3 regions of the Arthrobacter sp. ZBG10 genome follow, and region 2 is predicted to be linked to each of the others. Evidence: riboswitches for the same ligand, from Rfam matches in the RefSeq annotation. Region 2 holds a riboswitch; each other region holds the start of a gene.
The links. Region 2 has a riboswitch for cyclic di-AMP ahead of ACU18_RS12815 (hypothetical protein). Riboswitches for the same ligand answer to the same signal wherever they lie in the genome.
Positions count from the first base shown of each region.

Region 1: linked by a shared signal. The riboswitch ahead of ACU18_RS14450 (C40 family peptidase) and the one ahead of ACU18_RS12815 (hypothetical protein) in region 2 are both predicted to bind cyclic di-AMP.
Region 3: linked by a shared signal. The riboswitch ahead of ACU18_RS13090 (C40 family peptidase) and the one ahead of ACU18_RS12815 (hypothetical protein) in region 2 are both predicted to bind cyclic di-AMP.

Region 1 is NZ_LFQH01000058.1:55,158-59,649, reverse strand. Features, by position in the region: gene mobA (molybdenum cofactor guanylyltransferase) at 1-165, opposite strand, end outside; gene ACU18_RS14460 (HNH endonuclease) at 228-728, opposite strand; gene ACU18_RS14455 (NlpC/P60 family protein) at 1,018-1,812, opposite strand; gene ACU18_RS14450 (C40 family peptidase) at 1,977-2,675, opposite strand; cyclic di-AMP (ydaO/yuaA leader) riboswitch at 2,737-2,911, opposite strand; gene ACU18_RS14445 (M23 family metallopeptidase) at 3,048-3,869, opposite strand; cyclic di-AMP (ydaO/yuaA leader) riboswitch at 3,880-4,088, opposite strand; gene ACU18_RS14440 (metal-dependent transcriptional regulator) at 4,235-4,492, opposite strand, start outside.
Region 2 is NZ_LFQH01000050.1:4,449-8,940, forward strand. Features, by position in the region: gene ACU18_RS12795 (phosphatase PAP2 family protein) at 1-90, shown strand, start outside; gene upp (uracil phosphoribosyltransferase) at 167-802, shown strand; gene ACU18_RS12805 (glyoxalase superfamily protein) at 905-1,282, shown strand; gene ACU18_RS12810 (YdeI/OmpD-associated family protein) at 1,369-1,818, opposite strand; gene ACU18_RS12815 (hypothetical protein) at 1,912-2,664, opposite strand; cyclic di-AMP (ydaO/yuaA leader) riboswitch at 2,670-2,821, opposite strand; gene ACU18_RS12820 (sensor histidine kinase) at 2,941-4,452, opposite strand; gene ACU18_RS12825 (response regulator transcription factor) at 4,458-4,492, opposite strand, start outside.
Region 3 is NZ_LFQH01000051.1:710-5,201, forward strand. Features, by position in the region: partial or broken gene ACU18_RS13080 (coiled-coil domain-containing protein) at 1-187, opposite strand, end outside; gene ACU18_RS13085 (hypothetical protein) at 283-1,248, shown strand; cyclic di-AMP (ydaO/yuaA leader) riboswitch at 1,435-1,600, shown strand; gene ACU18_RS13090 (C40 family peptidase) at 1,604-2,452, shown strand; gene ACU18_RS13095 (protein adenylyltransferase SelO) at 2,583-4,058, opposite strand; gene ACU18_RS13100 (APC family permease) at 4,055-4,492, opposite strand, start outside.

The DNA.
Region 1 (4,492 bases), on a different contig from region 2:
CGGCCCCACCACCACCCTGCGGGCCGCGCCGGAGGCTGCTTCGAGGGCACGGTCCAGGAGGCTGGCAGCGCCAAGAACCAGGTCCTGTTTGGGGGTTCCGCCCAGCCGGGATGACCTGCCGCCGGCAAGGATTACAGCATCAAATTCAACCGGGGTACCGTCCACTCCCCCAGCCTAGCCACGGACGGCTCCGCCCGCACAGCCGGTATGTGCTGCCGTGGCAGCGGTCAGGCAGCGCGCTCCGGCAACAGGAAGGGGTCCCAGGCGGGGGTCGGCTTTTCGAGTTCCTTGATCTGCCAGATGGCGCCGCGGGGCGGGGCAGGCACAAACCGCAGTTTCCAACCCATTTCGCCGGGCGTGTGGTCACCCTTGACGTTGTTGCAGCGCAGGCAGGCCGCCACCAGGTTCTCCCACGAGTCGGCTCCGCCGCGTGATTTGGGCTGGATGTGGTCTATGGTGTGCGCTGCCTTGCCGCAGTAACCGCAGGCATGTCCATCCCGGCGCAGCACCCCCCGGCGGCTTACCGCTGTTGACTGGTTATACCGGGGACGGATGTAGCGGTTCAGCAGGATAACGGAAGGCCTGCCCAGGATCTCCTGCGGACCCACGACGGGATCGTCGCCTTCGGCCACAACGCTTGCCTTGCCCGTGAGCACAAGCACCAGCGCCCGGCGGAAGGTGATAACCGCCAGCGGTTCATATCCAGCATTCAGAACGAGAGTGCGCATGCACGTACCTCCGGCCGCACCCGTCAGGGGCACGAGGGCCGGCTGCCCCCGGCGTGTCCGGGCTATGGATCGACATGACAAGAGTAAACAACGAAACGCGCTATCAACTAATTCCGGAGTTCACCGGTTCCGTGTCGTTGCGGCAGCTCCCTGCGGGGCGGCATCACATGGCAGGGCCTGGCGGCGGATGCACGAAGGACCCCCGCACCGTGGTGCGGAGGTCCTTCGGAGTGTGGCCTTTGGGCGGTTGACGCCGGCCGGGCCTGGGGTTCCCGGGAACCCGCTGGAATCAGCTGACGCGGATAAACACGGGGCCGGAGCCCACGTTGGCACTGAACACGATGGTCTGGTTGCCGTTGAAGCCGCCGTGAACTGCCTGGCCGTTGCCTGCGTAGACAGCGATGTGGGCCATGCCCGAGCCGCCGTTGGCGTAGTAGATCAGGTCACCGGGCTGAGCCTCGGCGGCACTCACGGTGCGGCCCAGGGAGAGGTAGCCTGCAGGCCAGTCGTGGAAGTTGATGCCCACTGCTGCGAGGGAGTTGGTGACCAGCATGGTGCAGTCCTGGACCACACCCAGCTGGGCGTAGGCGGCGGAGAGGATAGCCGCGCCCTTGCCGCTGGCGGGGGCCTGGGCTGCGGGTGCAGCCGCCGGAGCGGGAGCCGAGGCAACGGTGGCCGTGACCTTCGGTGCCGCAGCAGGCTGCGCAGCAGGGGCTGCGGCGGCGGGCGCTGCGGGCTCGGCTTCCTGGACGGTAACTTCGGGCTCGGGCTCAACAACGGGAGCCGGCGTGGTGGTCACGGCCGGCTTCTCGAAGGTGATGGCGATGGTCGAAGCGGCGGAGATGGGGGCGTCAACCGTCGATTCAACTTCCAGCCCGGACAGCGGCGCTGATTCGCGCTGGGTGCTGGCGTCTGCAGCGTTGGCTGCGATTCCGCTGGTGAGGACCAGGCCGGAAGCTGCGGCGATGACGGCAGCCTGGCGTCCGAAGACTCCGGCGTTGCTGCCGACAGCCTTGGCAATGACGGTGATCGAGTTGGTTTTGGTGACCTCGGCGCGATGCCGTGCGATTGCACGAGTAGTCATCAGTTCTCTCTTTCGTTGTCCCGGGCCCTGCTGGTGGGCAGGCCCGGGGCGTTGGCCGCGCCGGCATCTTGGGGGTATTCCGGCGCGTCCAGAACGGGGATTTGGTGATTGGCGTGAAGCGGTTTCGAGCAAAGAAAAAGTTCCCGGGGCCGAAGCCCCAGGAACTACTTGCCGAGCGTGTAGAACGAGGAGGAGCCCGTGGCTGCCACTGCGTGGAGCAGGGTGCCCTGGGAGGGGTTGAGCGCGCTGATCATCATGCCGTTGCCGACGTAGATACCAACGTGCGCGCCGCCATTCTGCATGACCAGGTCACCCGGCTGCGGGTTGGACGTGGGCGTCATGGCGTTCCAGGCATTCGTGCGGGGAATGCTGATGCCGGCCTGGGCGTAGACCCACTGGGTGAATCCGGAGCAGTCCCAGCCATTGGGGCTGGTGCCGCCCCAGACGTAGGGACGGCCGATGCCCGTGTAGGCGATGGCTGCGATGCCGGACGTCGAAGCCGCAACGGGCGCGGCCTTCTCTGCCGGCGCTGCTGCCGCGGCCGTAGCTCCGGCTGCGGCCGGGGCTGCTGCCGTTGCGGTGGCTGCGGGGGTGGCCTGCACTCGGACCGGCTCCGGCTTCGGCGCAGCAATGGTTGTGACCACTGTGCGTTCGAAGGAAACGGTGGCGGTGGGAGCGGCGGTGACTGCCAGCGCGGTCTGGGCGGTGCCGGACTCGGTGGAAGCGGACACTCCGGCAGTGGTGTCAGCAGCTGTGGCAGGCAGTCCCATGGTCAGGATCAGGCCCGACGCGGCGGCGAATACTGCCGCCTGGCGACCTACTGTCCCGGCATTGGCACTGACGGCTTTGGAAACACTGTCCAAAGGGCTGGTGCGAACCGTGAGCGCACGGTGGCGCGCAGAATTGTGGCGTGAAGACAAGAAGGTGGCCTCTCCCAATGCCTGCGAGGTGAGCTGTCGGATTCGGATGGGAGTCACCCGGCCGCGCTGCTTCCTGGGAAGCTTTGCGACTTAACCCCAAGGCCTTCGATACAGCTGAAGGCCAAAATTGGTTCCCCCGCCCCTGCCAGACGATGAAATGCGAACGGACCTTGAGCGGTGGCAGAGCTAGGCAATCCACTCAAGAGCGTCAAGTTCGGAAAACTTGACGCAAGTTAGACGGTACAGCAGTTTCGTTTCAATGTCACATTCAGGTCACGGCGGATCTCGGCGATCCGGTAGTGAACCATCATTTGACTAGAGCCAGCCGGTAGGATCGACGACTTCGCCGTTGACCTGGACCTCGAAGTGGAGGTGGCAGCCGGTGGAAGCGCCCGTGGTGCCGCTCAGGGCCACCACATCGCCGCGGGACACCGTCTGGCCTTCCTTCACAGTGAAGGAAGAGAGGTGGTTATAGGTGGTCTCCAGGCCATTGCCGTGGTCGATCACCACGCGGTTTCCACCGCCGTACTGGTGCCAGCCGACGAATGTCACGGTTCCGGTTGCAGCAGCAAGCACGGATGTGCCGCACTGGGCCACGTAGTCCTGGCCACGGTGGAAGTCGCCGTTGCCGCCGGTGATGGGGCTGACGCGGTAGCCGAAGGGAGAGGCAGTGGTGAGCGTGGCCAGCGGCGCAGCAAGGCTGCCTGCCGAGGCCGCCCGGGAGACGGCGCTGGCGGACTGGGCGCTGAGCAGCTGCTTGAGCTTGCCGTCCGGATCGGCCTGGGTCACCACAGCGGAACGGCTGAAGTCCAGCTGGGCGCCGGCTTCTGCGGAGATCCGGGGCTGCGGGGTTACTGCGGCGGCAGCCACGGGGGTGGCTCCGGGTGCGTCGGTTGCAAGCACGGGGCTGGTGGCCGGGACGGTCACGGTAAGGACCAGGCCCGTGGCAGCCAGGGCGATGCCGGCTTTCTGGCCCATGCCGCTGGCCGACGCGAAGTCGGTGATCTGCCGGAAGGGACCCCTGCGGCGGCGCGCGTCGCGGTGGAAATCGCGCGGGCGCTCCGTGCTGGTGGCTTCAGCTGCCCGTGGCGCCGAAGCGGGGACGGCCGCACGGCGGCGTCCCCTGGAGGTCTGCATGGTCAAGAACGGTTCCTCTCTGGAAAAGCCTGCGGAGTTAGCTGTCGGATTCGGGTCAGAGAGTTCGTTCGACCCGGTCCGCGCGGGCAAGCTTTGGCACAGGGGTATCCCGTAGGATCCTTCACTGGAGAGGCTTGCTGCTGACGGACTTCACCCCAAGGCAGCCCCCGCTGCCGGTTGTGGTTCCCCCGCCTCTGCCAGAAATGACTTGTGCGCCTGATCCGCTGGCAGAGCTCGGCTCCGGATCAAGTAACGCTTATGTATCAACGCTTAGGTTCAACTATATCCGTTACCCCCGCATAGTAACAATTCCGTTATCTTTGCGTAACCCGCTCGGGATTGGGTAAGTGCGGCGTCGGGCAGCGTCAGTTGACCGCGACGAAGACGTGCGCTGCCACTTCAGGGGGCAGTTCCAGGGCACCTTCGATGCCGGCCACGCGGACGGAGATGTAGTCGCCAACGCGCTCCAGCGAAACGGCTGCGCCGGGCCGGATGCCGCCTTCGTCGAGCTGGACCAGAAGTTCCGGTTCAACCTGGATGGGCTCCGCCAGCCGGCTCACCGTCACCGAGGAGGCGGGGCCGTAGGACTTCATGGCTTCGAGCAGGCTGACGGCTCCGTCCCG
Region 2 (4,492 bases):
CTGGCCCACAGGCTGTTCCATCTGACCCGCAGGAAGGCCCACGCCGGACCCGCGCCGACATTTGAGCACCCGGTCCTTCGCGAGGAGTAGAAGTAGCGCAACCCACAGTGCCTTTACGGGCCTGCACGCCCGATCCACCTGTTCGCCGGATGATAGTTTTAGACCCATGCGCACTCTTGTTGTGGACCACCCGCTGGTCGCCCATAAGCTCACCGTCCTGCGGGACAAAAACACCCCGTCGCCGGTGTTCCGGCAACTGACGGAAGAGTTGGTGACGTTGCTGGCTTACGAGGCCACGCGCGAAGTCCGCACCCAGCCCGTCACCATCGAGACTCCCGTCAGCACCACGGTGGGCACCGCCTTCACCAAACCCACACCACTGGTGGTTCCCATCCTGCGCGCGGGGCTGGGAATGCTTGAAGGCATGACCAAGCTCGTCCCCACCGCTGAGGTGGGTTTCCTGGGCATGGCCCGGGACGAGGAGAGCCTGGAAATCATCACCTACGCCGAGCGCCTGCCCGAAGACCTCACCGACCGGCAGATCTTCGTCCTGGACCCCATGCTGGCCACCGGCGGCACACTCCGCGAGGCCATCAAGTTCCTGTTCAAGCGCGGCGCCTCGGACGTCACCTGCATCTGCCTCCTCGCAGCTCCGGAAGGCCTGGCGAAGCTGGAGGAGGAGCTGGGCGAGTCCAATGTGACAATCGTGCTGGCCTCCATTGACGAGCGGCTCAACGAGAAGTCCTACATCGTTCCCGGCCTCGGTGACGCCGGCGACCGACTCTACGGCATCGCAGGCTAACCAGCCACCGGGCCGCGCAAAAACTGCCGGCGCGGTCAGTTGTGGCCGAACCAGGGGCCAGGAACCCTTTCCTGGCCCCGGCACCCGGGCTACCCTGAGCGGATGGACTGGAAACTTGAACTTGTACTGGTGCCCGTCTCCGACGTGGACCGTGCCCGGGATTTTTATGCGAACCAAGTGGGTTTCACCCTTGACCACGATCACCGGGTCAACGAGAACCTGCGCTTCGTCCAGCTGACCCCGCCCGGATCAGGCTGCTCCATCGCCATCGGCGAGGGGCTCTCGGATGCGCCGGCAGGGTCCGCCCCCAACCTGCAGTTGGTGGTTCCTGACATCCAGGAGGCGCACCGGCACCTGAAAGCCAACGGTGTGGATGTCACGGATATCTCGGACCCCGGCTGGGGTGAGTTTGTGTATTTCAAGGACCCGGACGGCAACCAGTGGGCCGTCCAGTGCATGGCTAAACTTCCACCCATGTAGCTGACGGCCTGCCGTGAAAATCCGGACGGGCACGCCAGGAGCCGGGTGACGTGCAAAGCCGGACGGGGCGCTGGGGCACTGAACGGCTAACCGTGCTGCTGGCCAGGGTTCAGGTCCGAGACTGCCTTAGCCACGCGCCTGGCCCGGGTCTCCTCGGTTTTTGCCAGGGCCAGGGGCTCTACCAGGCGCCGCTGGGCGCTGTAGTTCAAGGCGGCGTACGCGTCGGACGCGGTGCTGTCTGCAGCCAGCGCGGCCGCCAGGTCAGCGGGCACCTCCACCACGCGTGGTTCGGTGTCCACCACCACGTCCACCTCAACGGCGTCGCCCGCGCCCGCCCCTGTCAGCTCACGATTGGCTGCGCTCAGGCCGATCAGGTACTGCCCGCCCATAACGGCAATGCTGCTGCGGTAGGACGCCCCGTTCAGCGTCACCACCACCGGCGGCCGTTTTCCGGCCGCCAAGGCGTCCACAATGCTGGCCGGGACTTCGATGCCGGTCTTGTTGCCGGAGCCGGCAATAACGGTGGTGAATTTCATGCCCCTTAGTATGGTGCCCGCGGAAGCGCCGCGTCACCTGCAGGCGACCCGGCGGTCCCGGGGACGGGACCGCCGGGATGGACCCCGCGGGTCCTAGTACCAGTTGTTGGCGAGGTGGAAGTTCAGGGCGGCTGCGGGGGAGCCGTAGCGCTCCTTGATGTAGTTCAGGCCCCAGTTGATCTGGGTGCGGTAGTTGGTGAGGTAATCCGCGCCGGAGCTTGCCATCTTCTCGGCCGGCAGCGACTGGACAATGCCATAGGCGCCGCTGCTCGCGTTGGTGGCCGTAGTTGTCCAGTCGGATTCCTTGGTCCAGAGCGTCAGCAGGCTCTGCATCTGGTCCGCCGACCAGCCGTAGGATGCCAGCTGGCTGGCCGCATAGGCCTGCGCACCGGCAGGGTCATTAACCGCGACGACGGGAGCGGGCTCCGGTGCGGGAGCGGGCTCCGGCGCAGGGGCAGGCTCGGGAACCGGTGCCGGTGCAGGCTCGGGGGCCGGGGCAGGAGCGGCTTCCACGGCGGGCGCCGGTTCCGCAGCAGGAGCAGCCGGAGCGGGCTCGGCGGCCTGGGGTGCAACAGCGATCGGCGCCGCAGATTCGCTCGGCGCAGCCTGGATTTCGCTCTTCTCCAGTCTCAGTGAGGAGCTTGCCTCGGCGGCTTTTGTTTCAGCCGCCACAGGGGAGGTGACGGAGCTGGTGGCTTGGCCGGCGGCACCGACTCCCACCAGCAGGGCGCAGGACGCGGCGAGGATGGCCGTGCGCCGGCCCAGGAAGGCAATGCCGCGCTTTTTGGTGTGGAATGGACTGTCGGCCCCATTTTTCGGGCGCGTTTCTACCGGGAATTCAGACATGATGGATCGCCTCTCACACCTGCGGAGTTAGCTGTCGGGTTCGGATGAGGGCATCCGGCCATCCGGAAAATTCACGAAAATGGCTTAACCCCAAGGGCACGCAGTGCCCGGGACTGTGGGTCCCCCGCCTCTGCCATGGGTCAAGAAGGATCCGGGAAGCGGCAGAGCTAGGCGTCATCCGGACATGCGCCCCGAACGGGAACCGCACCCTTTCGACGGTACAGGAGTCCGAAGCTTAAGTCACATTTAGGTAACGGACATCACGACGGCGGCGTGTCAGGTTGTGGGGGCGGCTGCCGCGAGTGGGAGGGAGATGGTGAATTGCGTTCTGCCCGGCTCGGACGTCACCCAGACCTTCCCGCCGTGCGCCTCGATGATCGACTGGACGATGGAAAGCCCCAGCCCGCTGGTGCCCTCCGCGGCGGCGGCCCCGGCCTGGTCGCCGCTGCCTTTCCTGGCCGCGTCCGCGCGGGCAAAGCGTGAAAAGACCTGGTCCACGAACCCTGCCGGGATCCCGCCGCCGTCGTCCGTCACCGTGACGAACGCCGTGTTGTCGGCCGTACCCACCCCTGCCAGGACGGTGGTTCCGGCCGGCGTGTGCTTCCGGGCGTTCGAGAGCAGGTTCATCAGGACCTGACGGAGCTGGGCTGGATCGCCCGTGACCACCACAGGCTCGTCCGGCAGTTCGAAGCGCCAATTGTGTCCGGGTGCCATCACCTTCTCGTCGCTGACGCTTTCCACCATGAGTTGCGTCAGGTCCACCTCGCTGAGCTTCAGCGGCTGGCCCTCATCCAGCCGCGCCAGCAGCAGCAGGTCTTCCACCAGCGCCGTCATACGCTCGGACTGGCTCTGCACGCGTGCCAGCGAACGGGCACCGTCGGGCGTGAACTGCTCCGTCATGCGCATCAGCTCCGTATAACCACGGATGGCCGTCAGCGGGGTGCGGAGTTCATGCGAGGCGTCAGCCACAAACTGGCGCACCTTGGTTTCGCTTTTCTGCCTCGCCTGCAGCGCGCTGGCCACGTTGTCCAGCATCAGGTTCAGCGCATGCCCCACGCTGCCCACCTCGGTTCCCGGATTGGAGTTCGACGGCGGGACGCGCACCGCGAGTGCCACCTCGCCGGCGTCCAGCGGCAGTTGGGAGACCCTCGTGGCCACTTCCGAGAGTTGTTCCAGCGGTTTCATGGTGCGCCGGATCAGGACGGTGCCGATCAGCCCGACCAGCAGGAGACCGCCCAGGGACACAAAAATGAATGTCCACACCAGCGACGTGAGCGTGCTGTCCTTGACTGCCAGGGGGAGCCCGGTCACCAGGACGTCGCCGAAAGAGGTTTCGACGGCCACCAGCCGGTAGCTGCCGTTGGACAGTTCCCGGTCCACTGGCTTGCCGTCCGTCGCCAGGCCCAGGAGGACAGGCTTGTCGTCAGCCGCGAGGGGGGTGCGGGTGGTGTCTGAGGCGAGGAAACCGCCCGTGTTCACCTGGCCGTTGCGGATGCTGGCGTTGACGGTGCCCACACTCTGGCCCCGTGCGTCCAGTGGGTCCCGGCCGTTGAAGCCGCCCTGCGGCGGGCGGCCGGGATCGTTGGCCCGCTCCGCCGCCTGGCTCAGCTGGGCATCAAGCTGGCGGGTGAGGAAGGCATCCATTGAGGCGTAGCTGACCACTCCCACCGCGCCGCAGATGGCGATCAGCAGGGCCATGGCCAATGCCACCAAGCGCGTCCGCAGATGCCAGGTGGCGGGTCGGAGCACGCTCCGGCGGGGTGCCTCCGGGGCTGGTGTGGTGGCCACGGAACCTACTCTGCAGGCTTGATGACGTAGCCGGCACCGC
Region 3 (4,492 bases), on a different contig from region 2:
TGGCGATTTCCGTTGCCTTGCCGGCCTCGGTTTCCTTGGCCTGCTGCACGTCCTCCCACGAGGGATAGCCCGAGGGCGGCGCCGGCTCGCCGGCCATGGCGGGCGGCAGGACGGCCGAGCCGGCCAGGATAAGTGCCAACAGGCCGCCGGCCAGGGGCGACCGCACTTTGGAAACGAACGGGGACATAGTCCCGAAGCCTACCGGCGTCCGTCCGCCGGAACACGCTGAAGTGTCCACATCGTTACATTGGGAGCTGCAAAACGTGGACCTAGACTGGGGCCATGGGCACTCCCCGCCGTCCTTCACGTGGCACGCCGCGCTGCGCAACGGCGGCCGTTGCCGGCCTGGCCCTGGCCGCCCTGACTGCGTGCTCTCCCCCAGCCGATCCGACGCCGGCGTGGTCCACTCCAGCCGCCGCAGAACCGGCACTCACCGTGGAAGTAAACCAGTCCCGGGACCAGTACGGGCGGCATGGCATTGAGTTGCTGATTACCAACACCACAGACAGTCCGGTCACGGTCAGCGACGCCCGGCTCAGCACTTCCCTGTTCCAGCAGGACATCCGTTGGGACTCCGCGGGCGGTGTAGTGGTCGTGCCACCGCACCAGGCCAAAATCCGGACCGCAATGTTGCCCACGGCTGCCTGTCCGGAGCCGGGGCAGGCCAGTTCGAGCGGGCCTGCCGCGGTGGCCACAGCGACGTTGACGCTGCCGGCGGCAGACGCCACCGCCCCGGCCACAGTACCGCCCGCCACCGCTCCCACTCCCACCAGCATCGCGTTGGAGGCAACTGATCCCCTCGGAATCCTGGCCCGGAACAACGCTGAACTTTGCCTTTCGGCGGCTGCGGCAGCGGTAGCGGATCTGGCCCTGGCTCCGGACCTGGCCGTCGCGCCGGACTTGCGCACCGCCGTCGTCCACCTGCTGGTTGATCCTGCTGGCGGGGCCCGCGGGAGCGGCCGGCTGACCCTCGAACGGTTCGAAGGCACCACGCTGCTGGCGGAAGCGTCGGCGGATCCCTGGCCCGTTGACACCGTTGTCAGGGCGGGAGATGCGCCGTTCGTTATGAACCTGCGGCTCCGGCCCGCGCGCTGTGACGCGCACGCTGTGGCGGAAGACAAAGTGGGCACACTGCTGCCCGTCCGGGTGGCAGTGGGGATGCGCTCAGGGCAACTGAAACTCGTCGCCGGAGCCACCCTGCGCGGCCAACTTTATGACTTTGTGACGAAGGCCTGTGCGGCCGGCTGACCGGATGGCGTCCTTCGAGTTCAGGGGCCCGGCAACACACCAGCGATGGACAAACCAGGGATCCGAGAGGCCCACCTCGCATGTTATCCAAATGTGACAATTGGTCGGGACCTGGGTTATGGTCTTGATGTGTCCCTCTCCAACGGGGCACTCCCACCAGCATGCCGAGCCCTGCCGCTGGCCTGGGATCAATCGTTTCCGGATGGCAGGGACGGGGGAACCAAGTTTCCACGGCTTCTTTGAAGCCTTGGGGTTAAGTCGATAGCACCTCTGTCCTTGATGGGGTGCTCCCGGCCGGGTAGCTCCAACCCGAACCCGACAGCTCACCCCGCAGGCATGGGAGAGGCGATCTATCATGTCAAAAAACACCCTGGCTGCCCGTCACCGCGCGGTGCCGACCCATTCCATCGTTCTTGAAGGCCTGGCAGTTTCCGCCAAGTCGCAGGCCAAGTCCCTGGGCCGCCCGGCCCTGGCCGTGGCCGCCGCATCCGGCATCGCGTTCGGCATCGGCGCCCCGGCCCACGCCGGCGTGACCGCACCGGATACCACCGGAACCAGCAACGTCCAGGCGTACTCGGCACCGGCAGCGCCCGCTGCAGCGCCTGCCCCTGCCGCTGCCGGCAATGTCCACACCGTTGTTTCGGGTGACACGCTGGGCGCCATCTCCTCGGCCAACGGCGTCAGCCTGAACGACGTCCTCTCCGCCAACGGGCTGTCCATCTCGGCCGTCATCTACCCGGGCGACCAGATCCAGATCCCAGGCGCCGGCTACGTGGCAGCCCCCGTGTCCGCCCCGGCCCCGGCTCCCGCCCCGGTCCAGGCTGCAGCCGTTGCCGCCCCGGCCAACACCGGCATGAACCTCAGCTACGCGTCCGCTCCGGCAGCCTCCACCGGCACCGGTACCGGCGCCGCAATCCTCGCCTCGGCTTACAGCCAACTGGGCGTTGGCCAGGACTGCACCGCCATGGTGGAAAAGGCCCTGCGTTCGGTAGGCAAGTCCGTGGGCGACCTCGCCCCGGGCCAGTTCTTCCAGTACGGCAGCGTTGTGGGCTCACCGGCCCCCGGTGACCTGGTCATCACCGCCGGCCACGTTGGCGTTTACGCCGGCGACGGCCAGGTTGTCAGCGGCGGCGTGGACGGTTACAAGACCGAGGTCCACTCCATCAGCTGGCTCGCCGGAGCTTCCTTCGTCCGCGTAGCGTAGCTTCGCGGCGCAGCAAGCGCCTGCACCACCGCAAGGGCGGCAGCCGGGATCAGTCCCGCTGCCGCCCTTGGCGTTTAAGGAATGCGGCGCGGAACCGGCGGGGCCCCGAACCAGCGGGCCCGGCCTGACCTCAGGTGCCGCAGTAGGTCCGGTAGGCGCCGAAGTCGGCCGGCGGCCCTTCCGCGAACCGCTCCAGGCCCGGCCGTTCCGTGAACGGGCTGCCAACGGCGTCCAGCAACAGGTGGAATGGTGCCAAGTCACCGGCAGTGGCGGCGGCCAGGGCTTCCTCCACCAGGTGGTTGCGCGGAATGTAGATGGGGTTGGTCCGGTCCATCAGGGCGGGGTCCGGCTGCCGGGCCAGCCACCGCGCCGCCCAGGCGTCGTACGCGGCCAGGTCCATGATCATGCCGCGGACCGGTCCGGCGTCACCGCGGGCGGCCTTGACCAGGTTGCGGAAAAACTGCGTGTGGTCCACGGGGCCGTCCTTGAGCAAGGCCAGTGCGCCGTCAACCAGCCCGGCGGTTTCAGGGTCTACAGGTGAGCCATCCGCCGGTGCCGGCAGTCCCAGCTTGGCCAGCATCCCTGCCTGCCAGGCCGCACCGTAAGCGGGCCGGAAGAGTCCCAGTGCTTCCACTGCCAGCTCCACCGCCTTTTCCTGGTCCTCGTGGAGGAGCGGCAGCAGCGCTTCGGCAAGCCGGGCAAGGTTCCATTCCGCCACTATCGGCTGGTTGGAGTAGGCGTACCGGCCGCCGGTATCGATGGAGCTGTACAGCGCGCCGGGATCAAACGCGTCCATAAACGCGCAGGGCCCGTAGTCGATGGTTTCCCCGGAGATGGTCATATTGTCGGTATTCATCACGCCATGCACAAATCCCACCAGCATCCACCGTGCCACCAGGTCCGCCTGCGCCGCCAGGACATTCCTGAAGAGCTCCAGGTAGGGCTGGTCGGCGGCAGCAGCCGCCGGGTAATGCCGGGCGATGGCGTGGTCGGCCAGCCGCCGCAGCAGGTCCACGTCGTCGGCGGCCCGGGCGTATTGGAAGCTGCCGACTCGCAGGTGGCTGGCCGCGACGCGGGCCAGGAGGGCTCCGGGCAGCAGCCCTTCGCGGCGGACCTGCCGCCCGGTGGCCACAACGGCCAGGGCGCGGGTGCTGGGGATGCCCAGCGCGTGCATGGCCTCGCTGACCAGGTACTCGCGGAGCATGGGGCCCACCACGGCCAGGCCGTCCCCTGCCCGGGCGAAGGGCGTGCGGCCCGAGCCTTTAAGGTGCAGGTCCAGCTGGTGCCCGTCGGGGCCGGTCACCTCGCCCAACAGCAGTGCCCGGCCGTCGCCCAGCCTCGGCGAGTAGCCGCCAAACTGATGCCCTGCGTATGCCTGCGCTACTGGTGTGGCGCCGGCCGGGACATCGTTTCCGGTCAGCAGGCGGATGCCGTCGTTGCTTGAAAGGAATTCGGGATCGAGTCCCAGCCGCCGCGCCAGGCCATCGTTGAGGACCAGTAGTGCAGGGTCCGGCGCCTCTTCGGCCTGCCACGGGACAGCGAGTTCGGGAAGCTCGCGGGCGAAGCGGTTGTCCAGCGTTAAGGTCGTTTCTGCGGCAGCGCTCATGCCTTCAGCTTATCGCCGCCGTTCGAGCGCCGGTTGATCAGCCAGGTAATGAGCCACAGCACAACGCCGATGGCCATCAGGCCCCCGGCGATCTGGTACTGGATCGGGTTGCGGCCCACCCATGGACCGGCCAGGAAACCGCACAGAAGGGCGGCCACCAGGGGCAGCAGGCCGGGCGAGCGGAAGGTGTGCGTCCCGGCCGCTTCCGGCTTGCGCCGCAGGATCAGGCAGGCCACGTTGACCACCGTGAACACACACAGCAGCAGGAAGGCGGTGGTTCCGGACAGGTTCGCCACGATGTTGCTCTTGGGATCGCTGGTGACGTAGATGATGAGGCCCAGGGCCAGGGCGGTGGAAAACGCGATGCCGGCCCACGGCGTCCGGCGGACCAGCAGGACCTTGCCGAGCTGGCGCGGCAGGACCCGCTGGCGGGC